4 regions of the Enterobacter cloacae complex sp. ECNIH7 genome follow, and region 1 is predicted to be linked to each of the others. Evidence: predicted binding sites of a transcription regulator. Region 1 holds the regulator's gene; each other region holds the start of a gene.
The links. Region 1 encodes PurR, which represses purine synthesis genes. Its sites were predicted from a motif close to CANGCAAACGTTTGCNTG; they were not measured.
Positions count from the first base shown of each region.

Region 1 (4,361 bases):
GCGATCCGAGAGCGGTCCCCAGAGCAGCTGAGCGAAGGCAAAACCGGCGAGGAATAAACTCAGGCTGGCGCTGATGGCGGCAGCAGGCGTTTGTAAATCTTCCTGCATGGCGGCAAACGCCGGCAGGTACATATCGGTGGCCAAAAAGCCCAGCACGCTCAAGCCGCCGAGCCAGACTAAAAAACTGTTCCTGGGTTGCATTATTTTATTCTCCTGAGGAGGCAGGTATACATTGGCGCTGAGTGTAGGGAGTGCAAAGCCGCTTGTGAAACGCTAATATTTGGCGGGTGCATTCAAAAATTTTGCAGGCAGAAAATGTGGTCAGATTATTCTCTTGAAGTGGTCGATGCTGTTGCGCGTAACGGCAGCTTTAGCGGTGCGGCGCAGGAGCTGCACCGCGTCCCTTCGGCAATCAGCTACACGGTGCGTCAGCTTGAGGAGTGGCTGGCGGTTCCGCTGTTTGAACGGCGGCATCGTGATGTGGAATTAACGCCCGCAGGCGCGTGGTTTTTGAAAGAAGGGCGTTCTGTTATCAAAAAAATGCAGATCACCCGCGAACAGTGTCAGCAGATCGCTAACGGCTGGCGGGGACATCTTTCCATCGCGGTGGACAACATCGTTAAACCCGAGCGCACCCGGCAGATGATCGTCGATTTCTATCGTCATTTTTCTGACGTCGAGCTGCGGGTCTCGCAGGAGGTGTTTAACGGCGTCTGGGATGCGCTGGCGGACGGCAGGGCAGAGATGGCGATTGGGGCCACGCAGGCGATCCCGGTCGGGGGACGTTACGCCTTTCGCGATATGGGAATGCTGAGCTGGAAATGCGTGGTGGCAAGCGACCATCCGCTGGCGGCGATGGAAGGGCCGCTGAGCGATGACACGCTGCGCAACTGGCCGTCGCTGGTGCTGGAAGATACGTCCCGTTCATTGCCCAAGCGTATCACCTGGCTTCTCGACAACCAGCGGCGGGTGGTGGCCCCTGACTGGGAATCGTCGGCGACGTGCCTCAGCGCCGGGCTGTGCGTCGCGATGGTGCCCGTTCATTTCGCGCGTCCGCGCATCGATACCGGAGAGTGGGTTGAGCTGACGCTGGAGAATCCGTTCCCGGATGCGGCCTGCTGCCTGACATGGCAGCAAAATGATGTCTCGCCTGCGATGGCCTGGCTGCTGGATTATCTGGGAGACAGCGAAACGCTGAACCGGGAATGGTTACGGGAGCCAGCGTAGCTGGCCCCCGTAAAGCGATTAACGACGGTAGTCGCGGAACGGACCATCCGCAACGGAACGGCGTTCGATAAGACGCGGGTGAACTTCAATGGACTGCGACTCTTCACGCTTGTTGACGATTCTGTCCATCAGCATGTTAAAGGCCGTTTCGCCCAGCGAGTCTTTTGGCTGGTGAATGGTGGTCAGCGCCGGGGTGAAGAAGCGCGCGTTACGCACGTTGTCATACCCGATCACGGAAATATCCTGCGGTACGCGCAGGCCCAGCTCGTCGGCAGCGCAGAGCGCGCCCATGGCCATGATGTCGCCTCCGCAGAACACGGCGGTCGGACGGTGCGGCTGGGAGACGATCTGCTGCATCGCGCGGTAGCCCGATTCCGGCTCAAAGTCGCCCTGCACAATCCAGTTTTCCGGCACGTTGATCAACGCTTCTTCCATCGCTTTCATAAAACCGGCCAGACGGCCCGCGCCGGTGTTGCGCTCCAGCGGACCGGGGATCACGCCAATCTCGCGGTGACCGCGTTCGATCAAATAACGACCGGCCATATAGCCGCCTTCAAAGGCGTTATCGATAACAGAATCGGTGAAGTCTGCGCGCGCTTCGCCCCAGTCCATCACCACCATTGGAATATGGCGATACTCTTCCAGCATCGACAGCACTGACTCCGGATACTCGGAGCACATTACCAGCAGGCCATCAACGCGCTTTTGCGCCATCATCGACAGGTAGGCACGCTGTTTTTCAATGCTGTTCCACGCGTTGCCCAGAATCAGGGTATAGCCTTTCTGGAAGCAGTTCTTTTCGACCGCTTCAATGATCTCGGCAAAATAGGCCGCTTCACTGCTGGTCGCCAGCAATCCAATGGACTTGGTGTGATTAACCTTGAGGCTGCGCGCAACCGCACTTGGCGAATAGTGCAGCTCTTTGATCGCTGCCCAGACGGCGTTGCGCGTCTCTTCCGCCACAAAGCGGGTTTTGTTAATTACATGTGATACGGTTGTAGTGGAAACGTTTGCGCGTTTTGCTACGTCTTTAATTGTTGCCATTAAATGTCACTCCAGACCATATCCTAAGCTCCTGAAAAACTTGAAGGTAAACGTTTGCCTTCTCTCACCCTTATCTCGCAATGTTGAATTGCGGCACGCCGGGAAAACGACACGGGACGTCAGGAGGGGGTCAATGGCCGGTACGCTAATAAATTTAGCGTGGAATTTTGTCCTATCTTGATGAAAAGGGGAAGAGGTAAAGTGGTTATCAGTATAAATCCAGGAAGATTTTTGACGTAATCTGTGCAAAAATGAGCAAGCTCACTTTTCGTGTGGGGATTAAAAGGAGAAAAATTGATGAGTTCCGATCTTAAGTTTTCGCTGTTCACCACCGTTGTTGTGCTGGCTCTGATTGTTGCGGCCGGTCTGACGGCTGCGCTGCACTGATTTACGCGGAGGGAGAGCCTTCTCCCTCCCGACTCCCCGGATTGTTACTTCTCTGGCAAAAATCTTTTGCCATTTTGTTAACTTCTCATTTTTTGTGATTGATGTCATGCTTTCCGCTTCTTTGTTCTGTGTCACCAAATGACACGGCATCCGGAGTTGACGCATGAAAATCAATTTTCCCCTGCTGGCCCTGGCGATTGGCGCTTTTGGGATTGGCACCACTGAATTCTCCCCGATGGGGTTACTGCCTGTTATTGCCCGGGGCGTAGATGTCTCTATCCCTGCGGCAGGGATGTTAATTAGCGCCTACGCTATCGGCGTGATGGTCGGTGCGCCGCTGATGACGCTTCTGCTTTCGCACCGCGCGCGCCGCAATGCGCTGATTTTCCTGATGGCGATTTTCACCCTGGGCAACGTGCTTTCGGCCATTTCGCCGGACTACACCACTCTGATGCTATCGCGTATTCTGACCAGCCTTAACCACGGCGCGTTCTTTGGGTTGGGATCGGTCGTGGCAGCCAGCGTGGTGCCAAAACACAAGCAGGCGAGCGCCGTGGCGACCATGTTTATGGGGCTAACGATTGCCAACATCGGCGGGGTGCCTGCGGCAACCTGGCTGGGCGAGGTTATTGGCTGGCGAATGTCCTTCCTGGCGACGGCCGGACTGGGCGTGATTGCGATGGTGGCGCTGTTCTTCTCCCTGCCGAAAGGCAGCGCCGGAGAACGTCCGGAAGTGCGTAAAGAGCTGGCTGTGCTGATGCGCCCGCAGGTGCTCTCCGCGCTGCTGACCACCGTGCTGGGGGCAGGGGCGATGTTTACCCTCTACACCTATATTTCACCTGTATTGCATGACATCACCCACGCAACCCCTCTCTTTGTGACCGCGATGCTGGTGCTGATTGGCGTGGGCTTCTCGATCGGCAACTTTCTCGGCGGGAAATTTGCCGACCGTTCCGTGAGCGGGACGCTTAAGGGCTTCTTAACCCTGCTGATAGTCATCATGGTTGCCATTCCGTGGCTGGCGCGCAATGAGTTTGGGGCCGCGATTGCGATGGTCGTCTGGGGAGCCGCCACTTTCGCCGTGGTGCCGCCGCTGCAGATGCGCGTGATGCGTGTCGCGCACGAGGCGCCGGGACTTTCATCTTCCGTGAATATCGGTGCGTTTAACCTGGGTAATGCCCTGGGCGCCGCGGCCGGTGGGGCCGTGATTTCAGGTGGTCTGGGATACAGCTTTGTGCCGGTGATGGGGGCGATTATTGCCGCGCTCGGCCTGCTGCTGGTGATGATGTCGGGTCGTAAACAGCCTGAAGCAGCCTGCGCTGCGGAATAAACCAAAAACGCAGAAGGGCGAACCCTTCTGCGTGTCTCTTACGCGGCGAAGTTCTTCGCGACAAAGTCCCAGTTAACCAGTGCCCAGAAGTGCTCCAGGTAGTTCGGACGCGCGTTGCGGTAGTCAATGTAGTAAGCGTGTTCCCATACGTCCACTGTCATCAGCGGCTTAGCGCTGGTAGTCAGCGGGGTACCCGCGTTAGAGGTGGACACGATAGCCAGTTTGCCATCCGCCTCTTTAACCAGCCACGTCCAGCCAGAACCGAAGTTCTTGATGGCTGCATCGGTAAATTTCGCTTTGAAATCCGCGAAGCTGCCAAATGCGGCGTTGATAGCGGTAGCCAGTTCACCGGCAGGTTCACCGCCGGCATTCG
Region 1 covers NZ_CP017990.1:2,154,885-2,159,245, forward strand. Annotated here, with positions in the region: gene punC (purine nucleoside transporter PunC) at 1-201, opposite strand, end outside; gene punR (DNA-binding transcriptional activator PunR) at 316-1,227, shown strand; gene purR (HTH-type transcriptional repressor PurR) at 1,246-2,271, opposite strand; gene cydH (cytochrome bd-I oxidase subunit CydH) at 2,569-2,658, shown strand; gene WM95_RS10725 (MFS transporter) at 2,822-3,988, shown strand; gene sodB (superoxide dismutase [Fe]) at 4,027-4,361, opposite strand, start outside.

Region 2 (4,361 bases), 1.9 Mb from region 1:
AAAGGATAAGGGTTGCGCTCGTTGCGGGACTTAACCCAACATTTCACAACACGAGCTGACGACAGCCATGCAGCACCTGTCTCAGAGTTCCCGAAGGCACCAAAGCATCTCTGCTAAGTTCTCTGGATGTCAAGAGTAGGTAAGGTTCTTCGCGTTGCATCGAATTAAACCACATGCTCCACCGCTTGTGCGGGCCCCCGTCAATTCATTTGAGTTTTAACCTTGCGGCCGTACTCCCCAGGCGGTCGACTTAACGCGTTAGCTCCGGAAGCCACGCCTCAAGGGCACAACCTCCAAGTCGACATCGTTTACGGCGTGGACTACCAGGGTATCTAATCCTGTTTGCTCCCCACGCTTTCGCACCTGAGCGTCAGTCTTTGTCCAGGGGGCCGCCTTCGCCACCGGTATTCCTCCAGATCTCTACGCATTTCACCGCTACACCTGGAATTCTACCCCCCTCTACAAGACTCTAGCCTGCCAGTTTCGAATGCAGTTCCCAGGTTGAGCCCGGGGATTTCACATCCGACTTGACAGACCGCCTGCGTGCGCTTTACGCCCAGTAATTCCGATTAACGCTTGCACCCTCCGTATTACCGCGGCTGCTGGCACGGAGTTAGCCGGTGCTTCTTCTGCGGGTAACGTCAATTGCTGAGGTTATTAGCCTCAGCACCTTCCTCCCCGCTGAAAGTACTTTACAACCCGAAGGCCTTCTTCATACACGCGGCATGGCTGCATCAGGCTTGCGCCCATTGTGCAATATTCCCCACTGCTGCCTCCCGTAGGAGTCTGGACCGTGTCTCAGTTCCAGTGTGGCTGGTCATCCTCTCAGACCAGCTAGGGATCGTCGCCTAGGTGAGCCGTTACCCCACCTACTAGCTAATCCCATCTGGGCACATCTGATGGCAAGAGGCCCGAAGGTCCCCCTCTTTGGTCTTGCGACGTTATGCGGTATTAGCTACCGTTTCCAGTAGTTATCCCCCTCCATCAGGCAGTTTCCCAGACATTACTCACCCGTCCGCCGCTCGCCGGCAAAGTAGCAAGCTACTTTCCGCTGCCGCTCGACTTGCATGTGTTAGGCCTGCCGCCAGCGTTCAATCTGAGCCATGATCAAACTCTTCAATTTAAGTTTGATGCTCGTGAATTAAACTTCGTAATGAATTACGTATGTTCACTCAGAGACTTGGTATTCATTTTTCGTCTTGCGACGTTAAGAATCCATGTCACTTTGAGTGCCCACACAGATTGTCTGATAAATTGTTAAAGAGCAGTGCAACGCGGCTTTCGCTCACCGTTGCGAGGTGGCGTATATTACGCTTTCCTCTTTCAGAGTCAATCCGTTATTTCAGGATTTTTTCTCTTCAACCGACCGGGCTGTTTGTGAAGTGATTCACATCCGCCGTGTCGATGGAGGCGCATTATAGGGAGTTCTCAGCAGGCCGCAACCGCTAAATGTCAGAAAAATGACTGACTGCTGCATTCCACAGCAAAACCCCGCCTTATACCTTTTTACACACAGACTTATCCACAATGATACGAAAAAGTGAAAATGTGCGAGCGTTGCGCAAACGTTTTCGTTAAAATGCTCGCGCTTAATAAGGATGCCCCGTCAGGTGTGTTAGATGAGTTTTTCGCAGGAAAATTCATCTAACGCTCTCTGTAATCGTGAAATCCAGGGGATTTACCATGCAACAACGTCGTCCAGTCCGCCGCGCTCTGCTCAGTGTTTCTGATAAAGCCGGTATCGTCGAATTCGCTCAGGCACTTTCCGCACGCGGTGTGGAGCTGCTTTCTACAGGCGGTACCGCTCGCCTGTTAGCAGATAAAGGTCTGCCGGTAACCGAAGTGTCCGATTACACCGGTTTCCCGGAAATGATGGATGGACGCGTCAAAACCCTGCATCCGAAAGTGCACGGTGGTATTCTTGGCCGTCGCGGTCAGGACGACGCCATTATGGAACAGTATGACATCGCGCCAATCGACATGGTTGTCGTTAACCTCTACCCGTTTGCCCAGACCGTAGCCCGCGAAAACTGTTCTCTGGAAGATGCCGTAGAGAATATTGATATCGGCGGCCCAACCATGGTGCGCTCCGCGGCCAAGAACCATAAAGATGTGGCCATCGTCGTAAAGAGCAGCGATTACGAAACCATTATTAATGAGATGGATGCCAACGAAGGGTCACTGACTCTGGAAACGCGTTTCGACCTCGCCATCAAAGCCTTCGAGCACACCGCGGCGTACGACAGCATGATCGCCAACTACTTCGGTAGCCTGGTGCCTGCTTACCACAGTGAAAGCAAAAATCCTTCTGGCCGTTTCCCGCGCACCCTGAATCTGAACTTCATTAAGAAGCAGGATATGCGTTACGGCGAGAACAGCCACCAGCAGGCAGCCTTCTATATAGAAGAAGAGGTAAAAGAAGCCTCTGTTGCGACCGCTCAGCAGGTTCAGGGCAAAGCGCTCTCCTATAACAACATTGCTGACACCGACGCCGCGCTGGAATGCGTGAAAGAGTTCAGCGAGCCGGCCTGCGTTATCGTCAAGCATGCGAACCCATGCGGTGTTGCGGTAAGCACCTCTATTCTGGACGCCTACGATCGCGCCTACAAAACCGACCCGACCTCCGCGTTCGGCGGCATTATCGCCTTCAACCGCGAGCTGGATGCTGAAACCGCGCAGGCCATCATCTCCCGCCAGTTCGTTGAAGTGATCATCGCGCCATCGGCATCCGAAGAGGCGCTGAAAATCACCGCGGCGAAACAGAACGTACGCGTGCTGGTTTGCGGCCAGTGGGCAGAACGCGTGCCGGGCCTGGACTTCAAGCGTGTGAACGGCGGCCTGCTGGTTCAGGACCGCGATCTGGGTATGGTGACAGAAGCCGACCTGCGCGTGGTAACCAAACGTCAACCGACCGAACAGGAACTGCGTGACGCTCTGTTCTGCTGGAAGGTCGCGAAGTTCGTCAAATCCAACGCCATCGTCTACGCCAAAGAAAACATGACTATCGGGATAGGCGCAGGCCAGATGAGCCGCGTTTACTCCGCGAAAATCGCGGGCATTAAAGCAGGTGACGAAGGTCTGGAAGTAAAAGGCTCCGCCATGGCTTCTGACGCCTTCTTCCCGTTCCGTGACGGTATCGACGCGGCGGCTGCAGTGGGCATCACCTGTGTGATCCAGCCTGGCGGCTCAATTCGCGACGACGAAGTGATTGCCGCTGCCGACGAACATGGCATTGCAATGATCTTCACCGACATGCGCCACTTCCGCCATTAATTCCCGGAGCAGAAAATGAAAGTATTAGTTATTGGTAACGGCGGACGCGAGCACGCTCTGGCGTGGAAAGCGGCGCAGTCTCCGCTGGTGAAAACAGTCTTCGTAGCACCGGGCAACGCCGGAACCGCGCTGGAACCCGCGCTGCAAAACGTGGCTATTGGCGTAACCGATATTCCTGCGCTGCTGAGCTTTGCCCAGAGCGAGAAAATCGATCTGACCATCGTCGGCCCGGAAGCGCCGCTGGTGATTGGCGTGGTGGATGCGTTCCGCGCGGCGGGCATGACAATCTTCGGGCCAACGGAAGGCGCCGCGCAGCTGGAAGGCTCCAAAGCCTTCACCAAAGATTTCCTCGCGCGTCACAACATCCCGACGGCGGAATATCAGAACTTCACCGAAGTGGAGCCAGCCCTGGCCTATCTGCGTGAAAAAGGCGCGCCGATTGTCATCAAGGCCGACGGTCTGGCTGCTGGTAAAGGCGTTATCGTCGCGATGACCCTCGAGGAAGCAGAAGCCGCGGTTCAGGATATGCTGGCGGGCAACGCCTTTGGCGATGCGGGCCACCGCATCGTGATCGAAGAGTTCCTCGACGGTGAAGAAGCGAGCTTTATCGTGATGGTCGACGGCGAGCACGTTCTGCCGATGGCCACTAGCCAGGATCACAAGCGTGTGGGTAATGGCGATACCGGCCCGAATACTGGCGGAATGGGCGCTTACTCCCCTGCTCCGGTAGTGACTGACGAAGTCCACCAGCGCACCATGGATCGCATCATTTGGCCAACCGTGAAAGGGATGGCGGCGGAAGGCAACACCTACACCGGTTTCCTCTATGCGGGTCTGATGATCGACAAGCAGGGCAATCCTAAGGTCATCGAATTCAACTGCCGCTTTGGCGATCCGGAAACGCAGCCCATCATGCTGCGCATGAAATCCGATCTGGTGGAACTGTGTCTGGCAGCCTGCGAAGGCAAGCTCGACGAGAAAACCTCAGAGTGGGACGAGCGTGCGTCTCTGGGCGTGGTGATTGCTGCAGGTGGTTATCCGGGCAACTACAACACCGGGGATGAAATCCACGGCCTGCCGCTGGAAGA
Region 2 covers NZ_CP017990.1:264,887-269,247, reverse strand. Annotated here, with positions in the region: rRNA gene WM95_RS01320 (16S ribosomal RNA) at 1-1,123, opposite strand, end outside; gene purH (bifunctional phosphoribosylaminoimidazolecarboxamide formyltransferase/IMP cyclohydrolase) at 1,684-3,273, shown strand; gene purD (phosphoribosylamine--glycine ligase) at 3,289-4,361, shown strand, end outside.
Region 2: a site for PurR is predicted at 1,559-1,576, ahead of purH (bifunctional phosphoribosylaminoimidazolecarboxamide formyltransferase/IMP cyclohydrolase). Genes of this name have one in related genera too.

Region 3 (4,361 bases), 1.6 Mb from region 1:
GAACCGTCCCATCGGCCGCCACGATCCTACTGCGCATGCCGAAATCATGGCGCTTCGCCAGGGCGGTCTGGTGCTGCAAAACTATCGTCTGCTTGATACCACGCTGTATGTGACGCTGGAGCCGTGCGTGATGTGCTCCGGCGCGATGGTGCACAGCCGGATCGGGACGTTGGTTTTCGGGGCGCGGGATGAAAAAACCGGTGCGGCCGGTTCGCTGATGGACGTGCTGGGTCACCCGGGCATGAACCACCAGGTGAAGACTATCGGTGGGGTGCTTGCACCAGAGTGTTCGGGGCTATTAAGCGATTTCTTTCGAATGCGCCGTCAGCAGAAAAAGCAGCAAAAGGCAGAATTGAAGCTGTCGGACGATTAAGCTCGTCCGGCGCCACGACCGGGTAGCTTTGAGCCAGCTGTTTGGCCTCCGTCGCCTCTTTCTCTTTCTCCAGCAGATACCCGACCAGGCTAATCTGATATTTACGGATATTTTCCACGTAGGCGTAGGCTTCATGCCCGCGCGCGTAGCCGTATGTCAGCTTGTTATACCATGGCTTTTGGCTCAGCAGCGGCAGGCGCTGCTTAACGTCTGACCAGCTGTCCGGGTTACCTTTCGTTTTGGCCGTCAACGCTCGCGCATCAAGCATATGCGCGTAGCCCATATTGTAGGCCGCCAGCGCAAACCAGATCCGCTCTTCTTCCGGCACCGTTTCCGGTACTTTGGCCATCATATCCTGCAGGTAGCGCGCGCCGCCGCTGATGCTCTGTTCGGCATCGGTACGGTCATTGACGCCCAGGCTCAGCGCGGTATTTTTGGTTAACATCATCAAACCGCGTACGCCCGTGGGCGACGTGGCCTGGGTGTCCCAGTGGGATTCCTGATACGAAATAGCCGCCAGCAGCTTCCAGTCAATCTCCTGGGCGTATTTTTCGAACAACGGCTGCAGGTCCGGCAGGACGCTGTCTACCGCGCGCAGGAAGCTGCGGGTATCAACGTAGTCAAAGTCATCGCCGTGCCCGAGGTACTTCTCCTCCAGACGCGCCAGGGTACCGTCTTCATTGATGGTGTTGAAGAAATCAAGCATCGCGGCAGAGAAGGTCTGATCGTCATCAAGCTGGCTAAACCAGGTCACGGGCTGCTCGTCGGTGACGTCCAGCGCCACGGCGATTTCAGGATGCACCCGCTGGAACAGGCTGATCGCGACCGAATCGGCGATGGTGTAGGGCACCTTCTGATCTTTTACCTGCTCCAGCAGCTCCGTCGTGCCGAGTTTCGGATCCACCGTCCAGCTCAGGTCGGGATATTTCTTCTCCTTGAGCTCCCGCAGATCGTCAATCACCACGTGGCCGGGCGCAATCGTCAGCTGCCGATCGTTAATTGAAGCCAGCGAGCGCGGGCGCAGGCTCCCGACGCGGTAAACCAGCTGCTGAGAAACGGAGTAGTAGGTCGGGCCTGGCTGGTAGTTCTTGCTGCGCTCGCTGTTATACACCAGCCCGGCGGCGAGCATATCGGCATCGTCGTTATCGAGGTCGTCAAACAGCTCGTTGATATTCTGGCGGACGGTGATTTTAAGCTTCACGCCAAGATAGTCGGCGAACTGTTGTGCAAGTTCATAATCCAGACCAATGATTTTGCCGTTGACGTCGCTGTAAATCAGCGGGGAGTTGAGGGTACTGACGCGCAATTCCCCCCGCTTCTGAATGGCGGCGATACGGTTTTCGGCTTTGCCGAACCAGGGGATGGAAGGCCAGAGGGCCACTGCCAGCAGCAACGTTACAATGCCGATGAGCAGATAATTAATCTTTAATTTTTTCAATTAGTTAATTCTCTGCGACGCCGGTTGCCTCAGTTTGCTGTAGCCATGTTAATCATAAGGTTTGCCATTGAATGAGCGGCATTTTGCGTAAACTTGCGCCACTTGGCAACCAATTAGAGAGACAGGTCACATCTATTGTTAAATCTCTGTGCAAATTTTATTTCGACGCAAACGGTTTCGTCGGCGCTCAGGATTCTCTATAATGACGCCCGTTTTCCCCCCTTGCGCACACTGTAAGCGCCCCGGCGCTTCGAAGACGAGAGACTTATGATGGAAATTCTGCGTGGTTCGCCTGCACTGTCTGCCTTCCGTATCACTAAACTGCTGGCACGTTTTCAGGCGGCCGACCTTCCGGTAAGCAATATTTACGCTGAGTATGTCCATTTTGCTGACCTGAATGCCCCCCTGAATGCAGAGGAGCGCGTACAGCTGGAACGCCTGCTCAAGTATGGTCCAAGCCTGAGCAGCCATACGCCAACCGGCAAACTGATCCTTGCGACGCCTCGTCCGGGCACCATCTCCCCCTGGTCTTCCAAAGCCACCGACATCGCCCACAACTGTGGCCTGAGCCAGATTAACCGTCTGGAACGCGGCGTGGCGTACTACGTGGAAGCCTCTACCCTGAGCGACGCGCAGTGGCAGGCGGTTGCGGCTGAACTGCACGATCGCATGATGGAGAGCGTATTTGCCTCTCTCGATGACGCGCAGAAGCTTTTCTCTCACCATCAGCCTGCGCCGGTACAGAGCGTAGACCTGCTGGGGCAGGGCCGTCAGGCGCTGATTGACGCCAACCTGCGTCTCGGCCTGGCGCTGGCTGAAGACGAAATTGATTACCTGCAGGATGCGTTTGTTAAGCTCAACCGTAACCCGAACGACATCGAACTCTACATGTTCGCGCAGGCTAACTCTGAGCACTGCCGCCACAAGATTTTCAACGCCGACTGGATTATTGACGGCGAACAGCAGCCGAAGTCGCTGTTCAAAATGATCAAAAACACCATGGAGCAAACCCCTGACCACGTGCTGTCTGCCTATAAGGACAACGCCGCGGTAATGGAAGGTTCCGAGGTGGGCCGCTTCTTCGCCGATCGCGAAGCAGGGCGCTATGACTTCCATCAGGAGCCCGCGCATATCCTGATGAAAGTGGAAACCCACAACCACCCGACGGCGATCTCCCCGTGGCCGGGCGCGGCGACCGGCTCCGGCGGTGAAATCCGTGATGAAGGTGCGACCGGTCGTGGCGCTAAACCCAAAGCGGGTCTGGTCGGTTTCTCCGTCTCTAACCTGCGTATCCCGGGCTTTGAACAGCCGTGGGAAGAAGATTTCGGCAAGCCAGAGCGTATCGTGACCGCTCTGGATATCATGACCGAAGGCCCGCTGGGCGGCGCGGCGTTTAACAACGAATTTGGTCGTCCGGCGCTGAACGGTTACTTCCGCACCTATGAAGAGAAAGTGGACAGCCACAACGGCGAAGAGCTGCGCGGCTACCACAAACCGATCATGCTGGCGGGCGGGATCGGCAACATCCGTGCCGATCACGTGCAGAAAGGCGAGATCGTCGTCGGCGCGAAGCTGATCGTACTGGGCGGCCCGGCGATGAACATCGGTCTGGGCGGCGGGGCGGCCTCTTCTATGGCCTCCGGCCAGTCTGATGCGGATCTCGACTTCGCCTCCGTGCAGCGCGACAACCCTGAGATGGAGCGCCGCTGCCAGGAAGTGATCGACCGCTGCTGGCAGCTGGGCGACGCTAACCCGATCCTCTTCATTCACGACGTGGGCGCGGGCGGTTTGTCCAACGCCATGCCGGAGCTGGTAAGCGACGGCGGCCGCGGCGGGCGTTTCAACCTGCGCGATATCCTGAGCGATGAGCCAGGCATGAGCCCGCTGGAAATCTGGTGTAACGAATCCCAGGAGCGCTACGTGCTGGCGGTTGCTGCCGACCAGCTGCCGCTGTTTGACGAGCTGTGCCGCCGCGAGCGCGCGCCGTATGCCGTCATCGGTGAAGCGACCGAAGAGCAGCACCTTTCCTTAAGCGACACCCACTTTGACAACCAGCCAATCGATCTGCCGCTCGACGTTCTGCTCGGTAAAACGCCGAAGATGACCCGCGACGTAACCACCCGTAAAGCGGCGGGCAAAGCGCTGGATCGCCAGGGCATCACCGTGGCAGAAGCGGTCAACCGCGTGCTGCACCTGCCTGCTGTGGCAGAGAAAACCTTCCTGGTGACCATCGGCGACCGCACCGTGACCGGTATGGTATCGCGCGATCAGATGGTCGGCCCGTGGCAGATCCCTGTCGCTAACTGCGCCGTGACCACCGCGAGCCTCGACAGCTACTACGGCGAAGCGATGGCTCTCGGCGAACGTACCCCGGTGGCGCTGCTGGACTTCGCTGCTTCTGCCCGTCTGGCGGTCGGTGAAGCGCTGACCAACATCGCCGCGACGCAGATTGGCGATATTAAACGTATCAAGCTCTCCGCCAACTGGATGGCCGCTGCCGGCCACCCTGGCGAAGATGCTGGCCTGTATGAAGCCGTGAAAGCGGTGGGC
Region 3 covers NZ_CP017990.1:3,713,027-3,717,387, reverse strand. Annotated here, with positions in the region: gene tadA (tRNA adenosine(34) deaminase TadA) at 1-373, shown strand, start outside; gene mltF (membrane-bound lytic murein transglycosylase MltF) at 261-1,811, opposite strand; gene purL (phosphoribosylformylglycinamidine synthase) at 2,079-4,361, shown strand, end outside.
Region 3: a site for PurR is predicted at 1,976-1,993, ahead of purL (phosphoribosylformylglycinamidine synthase). Genes of this name have one in related genera too.

Region 4 (4,361 bases), 1.5 Mb from region 1:
AATAAAGTCTTTAAAGTTGTGGTAACGACCGCCCGGCACGATGGAGTCATAGCGCGAAATGGTCAGTTTATCGCGCAGCATCTCCACCATGGCGTCCGGCATATCGCGCTGATAGACAAAGCGCACCGGCTCGGCCGTCAGGCGCTGTTTCAGGCTGGAGGACATCAGCTCCATCAGGCTGGCCTCCATCTCGTGTACCAGGTCATATTCGGCGTCACGGGTCATCTTCATCGAATAGGCGTTTAACGCATCGTAATCGAAGAAGCCTTTGAAGATGTCGTCCAGACAGTAGCGCAGGATGTTGTCCAGCAGGATCATCGGCTTGCGTCTGCGCGGGGTTTCCGGCGGCAGGTTCACAAAGCGCGGCACCTTGTCGGACGGGATCTCCAGCAGCGCGTAACGGATAGACTCACCGCGAATAATTTCCACCGCCAGGTAGGTGTAATCATCTTTCAGGAACTGAACCAGATCGGTTTCGCGGTTGATGAGAATCGGGGTAATGTGCTGGCGCAGGTAGTGTTTGAAGTAGTGGCGCAGCCAGTTTTGTTGGTTAACGGAAAGCTGGCGTTCGTTAATCAGGAAGATTTGATTGCGCGCCATCTCCAGCAGCAGTTCGTTATACAGGCCGTCAAATTCCTGATCGGCTTTCAGCACGCGGGACTGGATTTTGCCCAGCAGATGCCGCGAGTGCGAGTTTAAGCCCTGTTCTTCGCTGATGATGATGCGTCTTTTCAGCTCGGCAAAGCGAACCTTGTAGAACTCATCCAGGTTGTTGGAATAAATGCCCAAAAAACGCATGCGCTCGATAAGCGGGTTACTTTTGTCTGCCGCTTCCTGGAGTACACGTTCGTTGAATGCTAACCAGCTTAGCTCTTTCTCGATATATAACTTTTCCTGACCCATTACAGCTCACACTCCAGTTCAATCACAGGACGTGGTAAATCCGTCTCGTCCTTATTATGGCGAGCAATTCCACGATATGTCCAACAGTGCCAGAAAAGTATGACAGTTATTTTTTTTGTTGGGGATTTTAGAAGGTTGGAGAAGGGGATATCGGGTAATGCAATGTACAGGTCGGGTAAGCACAGCAGCGCCACCCGACATAACAAACTACTCTTCGGCCGCATAACCCTGCGGGGGTAACTTCACGCCGTCCAGCCAGGCTGCACCGTCGCGCATCTCGAGACGCCCGTCGACAAACCAGCTGACCACCAGCGGGTAAATGGCGTGTTCCTGGGTCTGCACACGTTCGGTCACGTCTTCTTCGCTGTCGCCGTCAAAGACCGGAACTTTCGCCTGCAGGATCACCGGACCGCCGTCCAGCTCGTCGGTAACGAAATGCACGGAGGTACCGTGCTCCTCATCGCCGTTTTCCAGAACCTGACGATGGGTATGCAGGCCGGGATATTTTGGCAGCAGGGAAGGGTGGATATTCAGCAGACGACCGGCGAAGTGTTCGACGAAGGCCGGGCTCAGAATACGCATATAGCCCGCCAGCACGACCACGTCCGGCGCGTAGGCATCAATCTCATGCACCAGCTCGCGGTCAAAGGCTTCACGCCCGGCGAACTGGCTGGCTTCCAGCGCGTGCGCGGGAATGTTCGCTTCCCGCGCGCGCTCAAGGCCGAACGCGTCGGCCTTGTTGCTGAAAACTGCCCGAATGGTGCCATTGATTTTCTTCTGCTTGCAGGCGTCTATGATGGCCTGCAAATTGCTTCCGTTGCCGGAAATGAGCACCACGATGTTTTTCATTCAATGACCACACGCTGTTCGGAATCGGAAGCTTTAATCGTACCGATTTTCCACGCGTTTTCACCTTTTTCAGTCAGCAGCTTAACCGCTTTATCCGCTTCGCTCGCGGGCAGGGCGATAACCATCCCCACGCCGCAGTTAAAGGTGCGGTACATTTCGTGAGAGCTCACGTTGCCCGCGGTCTGCAGCCAGTTAAACACGGCTGGCCACTGCCATGACGATTCGTCGATCACCGCCTGGGTGTTGTCCGGCAGGACGCGCGGGATGTTTTCCCAGAAGCCGCCGCCGGTCAGGTGAGCGATAGCGTGAACGTCGACGTTCTCGATAAGCTCAAGCACGTTTTTCACGTAGATGCGGGTCGGCGCCAGCAGATGGTCAGCCAGCGGTTTGCCGTCAAGCTCGGTCGTCAGCGGGTCACAGCCGCTCACTTCGAGGATTTTACGCACCAGGGAGTAGCCGTTGGAGTGCGGGCCGCTGGAGGCCAGCGCGATCAGCACATCGCCATCGGCCACTTTGCTGCCGTCGATAATTTCTGATTTTTCTACTACGCCGACGCAGAAGCCCGCGACGTCATAATCTTCGCCGTGATACATGCCCGGCATTTCCGCGGTTTCACCACCGACAAGCGCACAGCCGGACTGCAGACAGCCTTCGGCGATACCGTTAATCACGCTGGCAGCGGTATCCACGTCCAGTTTGCCGGTCGCGTAGTAATCGAGGAAGAACAGCGGCTCTGCGCCCTGTACCACCAGGTCATTCACGCACATCGCGACCAGATCGATACCGATCGTGTCGTGACGTTTTAAATCCATCGCCAGGCGCAGTTTGGTGCCTACACCGTCAGTACCCGAGACCAGAACAGGTTCACGATATTTTTGCGGCAGCGCGCACAGTGCGCCGAATCCACCCAGACCACCCATCACTTCCGGGCGGCGGGTTTTTTTCACCACACCTTTGATTCGGTCAACCAGCGCATTACCTGCGTCAATATCAACACCGGCATCTTTGTAGCTGAGAGAAGTTTTGTTGGTCACGGCTTAAATCCCCACGCGATTGCATAGCTAGTAAGAAAAATCGGCGCAATTCTAACAGTCCAGGCAAACGTTTGCGAGCCTATTCTGGAGGTGGGGATCTTTTTTTCTGTGTGCCTTATGAATGCAGCCAAACTTGACTCTGTTCACGAAAATGAAACCGGTTTCTGAGAACTGCTTGCAACAGCTATGCCCTTTGCACATCATCGAACTGAAACCGGTTTCTGTAATTGTTTTTGCAGAAAATAACGCAGAATGAGGGAAAGCGAATGTCAGGATTTAAAGCAGATTTTCTGTGGGGCGGGGCCGTTGCGGCGCACCAGCTGGAAGGCGGCTGGAAAGAGGGCGGCAAGGGCGTGAGCGTTGCCGATGTCATGACCGCGGGGGCGCACGGCGTGCCGCGTGAAATCACCAACGGCGTGCTGGAGGGGAAAAATTATCCTAACCATGAAGCCATCGATTTCTACCACCGCTATAAAGAAGACATCAGACTCTTTGCCGAGATGGGGTTCAAATGCTTCCGCACCTCTATTGCCTGGACGCGGATCTTCCCGAAAGGCGACGAGCTTGAGCCTAACGAGGCTGGCCTGAAATTCTATGACGATCTGTTCGACGAATGCCTGAAGTACGGCATCGAACCGGTTATCACCCTGTCTCACTTCGAGATGCCTTTCCATCTGGTCACCGAATACGGTGGCTGGCGCAACCGTAAGCTGATCGACTTCTTCGTTCGTTTTGCAAAAGTGGTGTTCCAGCGCTACCAGCATAAGGTGAAGTACTGGATGACCTTCAACGAGATCAACAACCAGGCTAACTTCCACGAAGACTTTGCGCCGTTTACGAACTCCGGGCTGAAGTACGCGCCGGGTGAAGACCGTGAACCGGTGATGTTCCAGGCGGCGCACTATGAGCTGGTGGCCAGCGCCCTGGCGGTGAAGGCGGGGCGCGAGATTAACCCGTCGCTGCAGATTGGCTGCATGATTGCCATGTGTCCTATCTACCCGCTGACCTGTGCGCCGGACGATATGATGATGGCGATGAACGCCATGCATCGCCGCTACTGGTTCACCGACGTGCACGTGCGCGGCAGGTACCCGCAGCACCTGCTCAACTACTTCGAACGTCGCGGCTTCGCGCTGGATATAACCGAAGAGGATAAAGCCGCGCTGAAGCAGGGCTGCGTCGATTACATCGGCTTCAGCTACTACATGTCCTTCGCCACCAAGGCGACGGCGGACAACCCGCAGCTGGATTACGACGAAAGCAAGAGCCTGGTCTCTAACCCGTACGTCCAGAAATCCGACTGGGGCTGGCAGATTGACCCGGTCGGGCTGCGCTACTCCCTGAACTGGTTCTGGGATCACTACCAGCTGCCGCTGTTTATCGTTGAGAACGGCTTTGGCGCGATCGACGTGCAGGAGAGCGACGGCACGGTGAACGACCAGTACCGTATTGATTATCTGGCCGCCCACATCCGCGAGATGAAAAAAGCGGTGGTGGAAGATGGCGTGGATCTGATGGGCTACACCCCCTGGGGCTGTATCGACCTGGTGTCTGCCGGCACGGGCGAAATGAAAA
Region 4 covers NZ_CP017990.1:3,629,980-3,634,340, reverse strand. Annotated here, with positions in the region: gene ppk1 (polyphosphate kinase 1) at 1-903, opposite strand, end outside; gene purN (phosphoribosylglycinamide formyltransferase) at 1,111-1,752, opposite strand; gene purM (phosphoribosylformylglycinamidine cyclo-ligase) at 1,749-2,786, opposite strand; gene WM95_RS17845 (6-phospho-beta-glucosidase) at 3,053-4,361, shown strand, end outside.
Region 4: a site for PurR is predicted at 2,847-2,864, ahead of purM (phosphoribosylformylglycinamidine cyclo-ligase). Genes of this name have one in related genera too.